DNA from 3 places in the Clostridium sp. 001 genome. Region 3 is predicted to be linked to each of the others. Evidence: predicted binding sites of a transcription regulator. Region 3 holds the regulator's gene; each other region holds the start of a gene.
The links. Region 3 encodes Rex, which represses fermentation and respiration genes when NADH is low (regulators of the CRP and FNR family bind a similar motif). Its sites were predicted from a motif close to ATTGTTAANNNNTTAACAAT; they were not measured.

Region 1 (4,229 bases), 2.2 Mb from region 3:
AATTAAAAGCTTTAAATCAACTTCCTGCGTAACACCAAGCCCCTTACAACGAGGACACATTCCCTGAGGAGTATTAGAACTGAAATGTGCTGACATGAGAGGTTTAATAAAGGTATGACAGTTAGGGCATTCACTTTTGCTATTTTTATAAAGCAGTGTTTTTATTTCTGTTTTACAGTTTTCACAGGTTCTAATCCCTATTCTGGAATATAAAAGACGCAGGTAATCAGAAATTTCCGTCAAGGTTCCAACGGTAGAGCGTGGATTGCTGCTTACACTTTTTTGCTCTATGGCAAGAGATGGGGTTAAGCCTGAAATATATTCAACCTTTGGCCTTTCAATTTTTCCCACACTTCTTTTTGCAAAGGTGGATAAACCTTTAATAAATCTTCGTTGTGCTTCAGCATGTATTATATCGAATACTAAAGTAGATTTACCGCTTCCACTGACTCCAGTAAATACAATGAGTTTATTCTTGGGTAGTTTCAAAGAAACGTTTTTAAGATTATGATGCTTTGCACCTTTTATAACAATCATATTATCTTCAGATTCTTCATTAATACTTTCATTTATTATAAGTTCTCTAAGCTTAGTACTCATATTACACCTCTTTCAAACTTCTACTTGAAAGAATAATGCATCCAGTAACTGGAGAGTCAATACTTATTTTAATTATTGGAATACTGCACACTTTTTTCTTTTTTATTTATTTTTGATAATGCATCAAAAACCAGGTCAGGCTGATCCATCATCAAGAAATGTCCCGCATCAGGAATTATGAATATATCTTTATTTGGCGCCTTTATATCTTCAAAATAATCTTCAGCTATAACATGGGGAGCTTGCCAATCCCTTCCCCCCAAAATATAATATACCGGCACCTTATATTCTTTGGATTCTCTGCGTAGATTAAAGTCCTCAAGAAAACTGTAAACCTTTGAATTTGCTTTAAAAATCTTCATAAATGCTATAATATCGGAGAACTTAAAAATGGGACTTTTAAGTGCAGCTATCCATATATCAATGCCTATCTCCATACCTAATTTGTATTTTCCCTGAAGTTTACGAACTACATTACATTTTCTTAAAAACTCTTTATCAAAAACAGTTTTGCTGCCAGGATATTCACCTATACTTTCAAGCTTTTTTAATGATTTTTTATCATCTACTTCTTCAATCATTTCTTTAACTTTGTTATAGCCTACCTGCTCATTTTCCACCATACCAATAACCTGTCCAGCACCAATATAATACTCTACGTCTTCCGGATGCTTTCTGATAAATACCGACCCCAAAACACTTCCCCATGAATGTCCAAATATAACAATCTTTTTCTTGTTATACTTTTTCTTAAGATACTGAATAACTTCAAATAAGTCCTGAAGCATCAAATCTATTGTAGGAAGTTTATCTGGATTCTTCGTGAGAGTCTTCCCAGCACCCCTCTGGTCCCAGTGAACTACAGTATATATTTCTTCCCATCTATCTTGAAATAATCCTGTAAATAAGGATTCTGCCGAACCTGGCCCTCCATGTAAAAATAGCATTACAGGATTATCAAAGCTTGTTCCTAGATGATACAGGAACTGATCTATTCCATTAATCCTTACATATTCAGAAGTACATATTAACCTGTTGTTTTTATTTCTCATAATTTTTCCTATCCTTTCTTTGATTTTTTCTTATATTTTCAAACTCCTTTAATATTCTTGCTGCGTCATCTTTCTGACTTTCATCTACTTTTAAATTACTATCTTCTTCAAAACCATCTTGTTCTTCACCATCAAATCGATACAGCTTTTTAAGCATTCCCCAAATAGTTTCTAACTCTTCAGTTGAAAAATCCTTAAAAAGCTGTGCCATGAAAAATATTCCTTTTTCTGAAACTTGATATAATATCTGCTTCCCAGCCTCCGTAATTATTACATTGACAGCACGCCTATCTTCAGGATTAGGTACAATATCAACATATCCCTTTTTCTGCATGACAGTAACAATTTGTTTTACATTTTGCTTAGTGGAACCCAGTTTTCTTGCAATATTATTAAGTGTAGTTTTACCTTCAGATAAATGAGCAATTGCAACCATTGTCATATACTGCCTTGAAGTCAAATTTCCCAGGTATTCATCTCCTCTTACCTGAAGTTTATTGGCCAGTGAAAATAAGGTGGCATAGGTTTGTTCCATTAAAAATATTTCTCTATATGTATCCATAAAAATTTTCCTCCATTAGTCAATATATTGTCTAATTATAGTTTAATGATATTTTTTATATTTGTCAATATATTGTCTATTATTTTATCCGATGACTATATAATAAAAAACTCCCATACTACCAATACTATCTTAAGAATATAAAATGAAAGATGGTGAAAAAACTGCGGCACAGCAGGAAATATTATGGATGTATGCAAATTAGATAACGAAAAACTAAAAGAACTGTCTTCCTATATAGATAGTTTGGAAGGAAAAGAAGGTTCACTTATAAGTGTACTTCACAGAGCTCAGGATATATTTGGATACCTTCCTGAAGAATTACAAACATTTATTGCAAATAAACTTGACATTAGTGCAGCAAAAGTATTTGGTGTAGTTACTTTCTATTCATACTTTACAATGAAGCCCAAAGGTAAACATGTGATAAGCATATGTATGGGTACAGCTTGTTTTGTTAAAGGTGCAGAAAACATTTTAGAAGAATTTAGAAACCAACTTAAAGTAAAAGATGGATTTACCACAGAAGATGGATTGTTCACTATAGATATTTTAAGATGTGTTGGAGCTTGCGGCCTTGCACCAGTAGTTGTAGTTGACGGAACAGTCCATGGAAAAGTAAAGGTCGAAGATGTTAAAGGAATATTAAGTCAATATACCTTAAAATAAATATTAGAAATTTATGTGGAGGAAAATATATGGATAAGATAAAATCCTTTGAAGATTTAAAAGCTTTAAGAGAAGAGTATAAAGCTAAGATAGCAAACCGCACTTATGATAATGCAAATAAAAATATAAAAAAAAGCTTACTTGTATGCGGTGGAACAGGATGTCGTGCTTCAAGAAGCTTAGATATAGTCAATATACTTAAAACTGAAATTAAAAATGCAGGTCTAGAAAATACAGTTGATGTCATTTCTACAGGATGCTTTGGGTTTTGTGAGAAGGGACCTATCGTCAAAGTTGTACCAGATAATGTTTTTTATGTTGAAGTTAATACCGAGAGAGCAAAGCTAATTGTGTATGAACATATGGCCAAAAATACAGTAGTTGAGGAAGCTTTATATAGAGATCCTATTACTAAAGAAAAAATATCAAATCAAACGGATATTCCATTTTATAAAAATCAAAAAAGAATTGCTCTTAGAAACTGCGGCCTTTTAAACCCTGAAGATATTACAGAATACATAGCAATGAACGGGTACGAAGCTTTAGGCAGAGTTTTAACACAAATGACACCTGACAGTACAATTGATGAAATTAAAAAAAGCGGCCTAAGAGGCAGAGGGGGCGGTGGCTTTCCTACGGGTGTAAAATGGGAAATGACAAGAAAATCTAAATCTGATACAAAGTTTATGATCTGTAATGCTGATGAAGGAGATCCCGGTGCCTTTATGGATAGAAGCATACTTGAGGGAGATCCAAATTCTGTACTTGAAGCTATGGCTATTGCAGGTTACTGCATAGGTGCAAATAAAGGTTATATTTATATCAGAGCTGAATATCCTCTTGCAATAAACAGATTAAAAATTGCTTTAAAGCAAGCTTATAATTTAGGTTTATTGGGTGATAATATTTTAGGTACTAATTTTTCCTTCCATATAGATTTAAAATATGGTGCCGGAGCTTTCATATGCGGTGAGGAAACTGCACTCATAAATTCCATAGAAGGCGGACGCGGCGAGCCTACAGTAAAACCTCCTTTTCCTTCCCAAATAGGTCTCTGGAAAAAGCCAACTAATATAAATAACGTAGAAACTCTGGCAAACATCCCCCCCATTATATTAAAAGGCTCCAAGTGGTTTAGTTCTATAGGAACTGAAAAGAGTAAAGGAACCAAAGTTTTTGCCTTAGCAGGCAAGATCAATAATGTTGGCCTTGTCGAGGTACCTATGGGCGTAACCTTACGGGAAATAATATATAATTTAGGCGGAGGTATTCGCGGCGGTAAAAAATTCAAGGCTGTTCAAACTGGTGGTCCTTCTGGTGGGTGCATTCCTGCAGATCATTTAGAT
Region 2 (4,229 bases), 1.0 Mb from region 3:
CCTTTTCTTCAAGTTGTCGTTTGAGTCTGAGATTTTCACGTTTCAGACGTTCTAATTCATCAACCTCGTCATCTGTTTTGTGGTGTCCACGTTTATCTGATAATCCTTCTTCTCCGTTAGCATCATATTTCTTTACCCAAGAATAGACTTGACTATATGAAACATCATAAATGTTTGCAGTTTTCTTATAATCACGGTTATGTTTAAGACAGTACTCAACGATTTCTTTGCGTTCTTCAATGGTTGTTTTTCTTCTTGCTTCTGCCATATAGACCTCCCTTTTAGGATCATAATCCTTAAGTTCTCTATTGGCATTATAACGCTTAATCCAGTTTCTGAGCACTTCTCTTGAAGAAATGTTGTATTTAGCAACTATATCATCGATACTTCCTTCACCTGACAAAACAGCTTTAACACACATGGTTTTAAAATTAGATGAATAAGAAGAGTTCCCCGATTTATGAACAAATGCTACAACTCCGTAAATCCTGTATTTAGCAACCCATTGCTGTAATGTCTTCTTTCCAATGTCATATTTAGCAGATATATAATCGTAAGATCCAGCTCCATCAAGATATTCCTGCGAAACTTTCGCACGGAATTCTGGAGTGTATGGCGATTTGGACATAAAAATACCTCCCAAGTAGATTTTAGTTATTTCCTTTGTCTACTTAAGAGGTATCATATCATTTTTAACTTAGATGCCTTATTTATATTGCTTTCCTAATTCATCTGCAGCAAGTATAGCAGAATATACGTCTTCCTTTGTAACTTCAAATGGCATATTATGCATAGTGTCATTTTCAGCACAGGAAATTTCAGCTACCTTCATTATATCTTCATTATTTACCTTCTTAATACCCAAATCATTTAATGTAATTGGAAGACCAACCTGCAAGCAAAAATCTATGACCTCTTCTATTTCTTCCATAGGACTGTTTTCAAGAACCAATTGAACTAAAGCTCCAAAAGCAACTTTTTCTCCATGATACAATCCATGACATTCCTCAAGTGCTGTAAATCCATTATGAATAGCATGGGCAGCTGCAAGTCCGCTGCTTTCAAATCCAACTCCGCTTAAATAAGTATTTGCCTCAATTATATTTTCTACAGCTTTAGTTGGGACTTTATTTATAACCGCCATTTTAGCTTTGAGACCATCTTCTAAAATCGTATCATAGCATAACTTTGAAAGTGCAAAAGCAGCTTTTGTAGCCTTTCCACCTGACATAGTAACAGCCCCTGATCTTACACAAGCTCTTGCTTCAAAATAAGTAGCTAATGCATCTCCCATACCTGAAACTAAAAGCCTTACAGGTGCTTTTGCAACTATAGATGAATCTACAAGTACAAGATCTGGATTTTTAGGAAGTGCCAGATATTCACTAAATACACCTTCATCTGTATATATTACAGAGAGTGCACTACATGGAGCATCTGTTGCTGCTATAGTTGGAACTATTACAACTGGGACTTTGGCATAATATGCTACAGCTTTTGCTGTATCAAATATCTTCCCTCCTCCTATACCAATTACAACATTATTTTCATTTTGTTTTAGCTTTTTACACAATCTATCTATTTCATTTTTGGAACATTCTCCATTAAAAGCTTCAAATGACAATGAAGAATCTTTTCCTTTAAAACTTTCTTCTATTGCACCTCTTGTTCTCTTAATTCCATTTTCACTAGCTATGATAAAAAAACTATCTCCAAGATTTTCAACGTAGTTAGATATATTTTTAAGTTCGCCGTTTCCCTGTACATATTTTCCCGTAGAAATAATAATTCTTGACATCTTTAACCACTCCTAATCTTAGTTATTTTTTTAACAAAATACATCTGTATTATAACATTAAACCTTCTGTTATAAAAGTTAAAAATATCCACAAATATAATATATTTGTGGATATTTTACTATTTTCTCTTTATTCTATGCTTTTGAGGTTTTAAAGTAAGTTCTGTTACTACCAAGTTAGAAGGTTCCCTAAGTACCCATTCCACCACATCTGCTATGTCTTTACAATTTATATAAAAGTCTTCACTGCTATCATCTTCACTGAAATTTGCATTTCTATAGAAATTTGATTTCGTCATATCTGGATGTATTGTTATTATTTTTACACCTGTTTTTCTCACTTCACTAAAAAGGCTTTCAGAAAAATGAGTTAACCCTGCTTTTGTAGCAGAATAAGCACAGCCATAAGTACTTATTTCCTTTGCTGTAACTGATGATATATTTATTATAATTCCCTTATTTTTCTTAAGCTGCCTCATCAGTATACTACTGAGTACCATAGGTACTTCCAAATTCACTGTTATCATTTCGTGTATTTTTCTAGGATTTAATTCTTCATGGGGGCCAAAGTATCCAACTCCACCATTATTCACAAGTAAAAATATTTCATCTTTGGCCTTTATTTCATCTATTCTCTGGAAGAATTTATTTGTATTTGTTATATCACAAATTTCTCTTATAAAATTGGGATTATCAAATTCTACCCTGGAAAAATCTCTGCCAAATCCGTAAACCTTGTAACCCATATTCAATAGTTTCTGAGCTATTTCAAATCCTATACCTGAAGAAGCTCCCGTTACAATTGCAGTTTTCACCCTTACACCTTCTCTATAATTTTGTATTATTTTTATTGTACAAACACTTTAGATTTTTTAACATATTTGCAAACCAGATCATATACAAAATTCACCAAAAGCTTATGGTGCTCTTCTGAATAACTGCAGGTTCCATCTTCAGTTTTAAATGGATAAGCCAATAATAGCGATTGTGGATTCATTTTCTCCATGTTTTTTAAATAATCCTTACCAATTCTAAATACACCAATACTCACATCCTGTATATTTTCTTCCGGAATAACCCTGAATGTATCTTCTACACAATTTTTATAATATTTTTCCCAATTATGTACATATAACAGCGGATCAAAACAAACTCTCACCTTCCAGCCCCTATCTACAGCACTTTTAATACTATCCAACCTGAGCTTAAAACTTGGAGCACCCATTTCATATTTCCTGCAAATTTCTTCTGGTGAAAGAGTCCATGCAAGTATTACATTATCCTGCGGCACCAAATCTTCTATACTTTTAAAATTGGAACTTTTAGTTCTTACCTCTATTTTTAAATTATTATGCTTTTCTGCAAACTGTATCCATTTTCTAATAAAACCTGTTATATTTTCAAAGGCCATAAGATCCGTGTCATAAGATATACATAAATAAACGGAGTGCTTTTTTAGAATACACTCCACCTGTTTGAAAATATCTTCCAAATTCACAAATAGAACTATATTTGCCGAAGAATAAACTCCCTGCAAATAACAATACTCGCAATTATACAAGCAATTCATAATAGATGAAGTATAATAAAAATATTCATTTCCAAAATTATCACATACCCTTGCACCTTCATAAATTAAGTTTCCATCATTGCGTGCAAGTATTAGTTTAGGAGACTTTTTTTGCACTAGAAAATCTTGATTGTGTCTGCAAAATACATCTTTATAATGATTTATTTTTATAATATTGGATTTTTTAAACTTAGACAGTACCCTCTTTGTATTTTCATTTTCAGTAACCCCTTTTTCCACATAAATATGAGAAAAGCTACATAAGTTCAAGCTGTTGTACAAGTTTTTCAAAATACATCTTCCTCTCATATTTAGTCTTACAGTAAATCTGGGTAAAGGGATCAAGAGCTAAGATTAAGTTATCATTTCTAACCTTATAGCCTTTAGCTAACTTCTTTAGCTGATGCTGCATAGAAACAGATAAATTAAAATTGCATACTATTTCATTTATATAGTTCATATCCTTTTCATCCAATATATCTTTAGGTTTTGCACATTCATGTTCGATATCCTGTATCCAATTACATATTTCATCTGACTTTTCACAAATTAATTCAGTAACTTTTTCCCCAGTTACATTTGTTCCATCCAAATAGTCAGATACTATCTTCAAAGAATAAATTCTATGGGGCGGCATAAATATAGATACCGCTTGAAAAAAAGCAGCTCCTTCCATGTCTACAATATCCCCTCTTATTTTTTCTAGGTCTTTTTGATCCACTATTTTTGCAAAACTCTCCAAACATGCTTCTTTAAAAGGATGTTTAAATATCATATCTGGATAAAAATCCTTATCCGTAATGTTATCAATTATTTTATTACAAAGTACTGACGTTCCAATTTGAAAAGTTCTATCTTTAC
Region 3 (4,229 bases):
TTCTGCTCTACACTTTTTACCTTCTCTACTTCCAGTGTCCCCTTCTTCTTCTTGCAGAAGTTTCTTTCCTTCTTCAGTCTTGTACATAGCTTGTCTTCTCATAGCTTCATCAAAATTTACAAGATGACCATCAAATTCAGGACCATCTACACAGGCAAATTTTAATTCTCCACCTACAGTAACCCTACAAGCTCCGCACATTCCAGTTCCATCTACCATTATAGTATTTAAACTTACTATTGTTTTAATTCCATATGGTTTCGTAACTTGAGTTATAAACTTCATCATTATCATAGGTCCTATGGCAATTACACAATCATATTCTTTATCTTTCTTGTCAATAAGTTCTTTCAAAAGATTCGTAACAAAGCCCTTATATCCATAACTCCCATCATCCGTTGCTATATATAAATTTCCACAAATTGGTTTCAATTCATCTTCAAATAATAAAAGATCTTTTGATTTACATCCAACTATAACATCTGCAGCAACTCCATGTTCATGAAGCCATTTTACCTGTGGATAAACTGGTGCAGTACCTACACCCCCTGCTACAAACATTATATTTTTCTTCTTAAGTTCTTTAAGATCCATCTCTACAAGTTCTGAGCAATGTCCAAGTGGTCCAACAAAATCTTCAAAATACTCTCCCACTTCATATTTAGCCATTTTTTTAGTTGAAGCTCCTAATGTCTGAAATACAATAGTAACAGTTCCTTTTTCTGCATCATAATCACAGATAGTAAGAGGTATTCTTTCCCCTTTATCATCCATTTTAACTATGATAAATTGTCCTGGTAAACAGGACTTGGCAACTCTTGGTGCCTCAATATCCATTAAGAATATGTTTGGTGATAACTCTTTTTTGTTAACAATCTTGTACATACTTTTGTGCCATTTTTTCTAGTACATAAATCATAAGATCTATGGCTATTTCCCTTTTCATAGTGTTCGATTTTGCTAGTTAGCTACTTTCGTTTGGTCTTTCACTCCAAGGGCGTAAATTCGGATGAAATTCACCCTACAGCATCAGTAAATACCCCCCAATAAGATACATCTGACTAAACGGCTTTTTGCCCCTTTCTCAACTCATATTTGACCTAATATAAACCTATATAATTATATCATATAATTATGAAAATTGCACAAGAAAACAATTACAATATGCTAAAAATATAAACTATATTCATAATATTACTCATTTTTTCTAAATATTTATGATTTAAATTTATTTTCTAACAAATGAATTTTTTAACTTAAAGAATTCATTTAAGTTTTTAATCTATGTCATTTAAAAGACATGTCAATGTTAATAAACTATCACTTAAATGAACATTTTCAATCTTTATGTCTTCTGGAGTAACCAAATCTACAGGAGCAAAATTCCAAATACCTTTAACTTTGTTTTTGACTAAAATATCACAAACCTTTTGGGCATTATTGTTAGGTACACATATAACTCCTATATCTATACTACTTTCTTTTAAGTAATCATCTAAATAATCTATATCCCTTATCTCGATATCCCTAATTCTAATACCTATAAGTTTAGGATTTATATCAAAAATAGCTTCTAACCGAAAACCTATTTTTTCAAATCTAGTATAGTTAGCTATAGCCTGACCTATATTACCTGCACCTATTATAACAGTCTTATAAGTTTTCGTAAGACCAAGTATATTGCATATTTGCCCGTATAATTCACCTACGTTATACCCATATCCCTGCTGTCCAAAGTCTCCAAAACAGTTTAAGTCCTGCCTTATTTGTGAAGCTGTGAATCCTATTTTTTCACTTAATTCCTTAGAGGATATTCTATCTACGTCATTTTTCATTAAATCCATTAAATACCTATGGTATTTTGGCAATCTCTTTATAACAGCCATTGATATATTCTTTTTTTTATCCATACTACACCTTCTTCTATATTCTTTGATTTCTCTTAAATACTTTTTTGATTTTTAGAATACCATTATTGTATCTAAATAAATTACTTTGATATATATTTAATTATCCTATTCATACAGACATAAATCAATACATTTATATGTAAATTATATTAATTATTTACATGTTTTATACAATATAGTACTCACTTTTTTAGTTACCTTTTAACATTCGTAAATAATGAGCAGTAACAACTATTGTTAATTTGCCTACATTTCCAATCCTTACAAATGTACTTGAAAATTAATTAATTATAATTTCTTTTAAAAATAAATTTAAAACATCAATTAGCCCATATTATAATTTTCTAATTATAATTATAACATAGGACTACAAAAAAGTTACTATACATAGTAAAATGTTAATGATTAAGGAAGGTGTTACTAATGGTTGTTTTAAGTTGCAATAATATTCATAAAAGTTATGGAATCGAAATTATACTTGAAAATATAACTTTCAACATAAATGATGGAGAAAAAGTAGGATTAATTGGTCCAAATGGAGCTGGCAAATCCACCTTATTTAATATTTTAACAGGTAAAATAAATTATGACAGTGGAAATTTATTTATAGATAAGGCTAAAACAGTTGGATATCTAACTCAACATCTGTCATTGGATTCTTCAAATACTATATATGACGAGATGCTTACTGTGTTTCAGGATCTAATTAATTTGGAAAATAAATTAAATAAATTAGAAGCCTTGATGAACGAACCTTACGATGCCAAAAATGAAGAGTATAGAAATAAATTGATAGATAAATATACCACCTGTTCAGAGCTTTATACAAACAGGGGTGGCTATACCTACAAAGCTGAAATAAACAGAGTTTTAAGTGGATTAGGTTTTCAAGAAAATGAATTTCTCGATCCTATAACTGTGCTAAGCGGTGGGAAAAAAACAAGGGTGGCACTTTGTAAACTGCTTTTATCTAAACCTGATATCATTCTTTTAGATGAACCTACTAACCACCTGGATCTAAACGCTATAGAATGGCTAGAAGAATATTTAAAATCCTATAAAGGTACTATCATAGTAATATCTCATGATAGATACTTTTTAGATGCTATAACCCAGTCAACTATGGAACTCATAAACGGTCATATAAATTTTTATAACGGAAATTATACTACTTCTTTGGAGTTAAAACAAAAAAATTATGAAGTCCAGCTAAAAGCCTATAACATGCAGCAAATAGAAATAAAAAAGCAAGAGGAAATTATTGAAAAATATAGATCTTTTAACAGGGAAAAAAGCATAAAGGCAGCAGAAAGCAGACAAAAGATGTTAGACAAAATTGATAGACTAGCTGCTCCTGACAAAGATGAAAAAATTAAAGGCATAACATTTAAAACTCAGATAAACAGTGGAAATGATGTACTTCACGTAGAGAACTTAAGTAAAAGTTTTGATGAAAAACTATTGTTTAAAAACTTAAATTTTGATATAAAAAAAGGAGAAAAAACAGCTCTAATTGGTGAAAATGGTAGAGGCAAAACTACATTTTTCAAAATAATTCTAGGTAAATTAAAACAGGATGATGGTCTTTGCAAATTAGGCAAAAATGTGTTGGTCGGCTACTACGACCAAGAACAATCTGACTTAAATATTGAAAAAACAATTATAGATGAAGTATGGGACAGTTTTCCAAAACTCACCACTACAGAAATAAGAAATGCTCTAGCCAGCTTTTTATTTACAGGAGATGACGTATTTAAAAAAATATCTTCTTTAAGCGGTGGAGAAAAATGTAGGATAAATTTATTAAAGCTTATATTGTCTAAATCTAACTTTTTACTTTTAGATGAACCTACAAACCATCTTGACATAACATCCCGTGAAGCTTTAGAAGAAGCTTTATTAAACTACGATGGCACCGTGCTTGTAATTTCTCATGATAGGTACTTTTTAAATAAATCTGTCAATAAAATATATGAATTAAATGAGAATGGTGCAAAAGAATACTTAGGTAATTACACCTATTATGTGGAAAAGAAAAAGAATCCCTTGAGATTTGAAATGGAAGAGGAACAAAGTTCAAAGACTAAAACTCAAATACAACATGAGAAAAAAAAGAAAAGAGACCTTGAAAAGTCTAAACGTGAAAAGAAATCTAAAGTTAAAAACATTGAAGAAGAAATTTCAAATTTGGAAGACCACGTACTTGAGCTTCAAAAAAAACTGTGCCTAGAGGAAGTTTATTCTAATCCTGAAAAAAGCAGTGCTGTAAATAAGGAACTTTCAGATACACAAAATGAAATAGAAACTTTATACGCTGAT

Region 1: a site for Rex is predicted at 2,275-2,294, ahead of B5S50_RS18770 (NAD(P)H-dependent oxidoreductase subunit E). Genes of this name have one in related genera too.
Region 2: a site for Rex is predicted at 1,817-1,836, ahead of B5S50_RS03380 (glycerol dehydrogenase). Genes of this name have one in related genera too.

The regions. Positions count from the first base shown of each region.
Region 1 covers NZ_CP020473.1:4,001,740-4,005,968, reverse strand. The annotation lists gene uvrA (excinuclease ABC subunit UvrA) at 1-600, opposite strand, end outside; gene B5S50_RS18780 (alpha/beta fold hydrolase) at 669-1,652, opposite strand; gene B5S50_RS18775 (MarR family winged helix-turn-helix transcriptional regulator) at 1,642-2,214, opposite strand; gene B5S50_RS18770 (NAD(P)H-dependent oxidoreductase subunit E) at 2,401-2,883, shown strand; gene B5S50_RS18765 (NADH-quinone oxidoreductase subunit NuoF) at 2,913-4,229, shown strand, end outside.
Region 2 covers NZ_CP020473.1:754,324-758,552, forward strand. The annotation lists gene B5S50_RS03375 (helix-turn-helix domain-containing protein) at 1-628, opposite strand, end outside; gene B5S50_RS03380 (glycerol dehydrogenase) at 707-1,798, opposite strand; gene B5S50_RS03385 (SDR family oxidoreductase) at 1,918-2,613, opposite strand; gene B5S50_RS03390 (spore photoproduct lyase family protein) at 2,646-3,659, opposite strand; gene B5S50_RS03395 (hypothetical protein) at 3,625-4,229, opposite strand, start outside.
Region 3 covers NZ_CP020473.1:1,752,114-1,756,342, forward strand. The annotation lists gene B5S50_RS08010 (bifunctional dihydroorotate dehydrogenase B NAD binding subunit/NADPH-dependent glutamate synthase) at 1-885, opposite strand, end outside; gene B5S50_RS08015 (redox-sensing transcriptional repressor Rex) at 1,278-1,910, opposite strand; gene B5S50_RS08020 (ABC-F family ATP-binding cassette domain-containing protein) at 2,334-4,229, shown strand, end outside.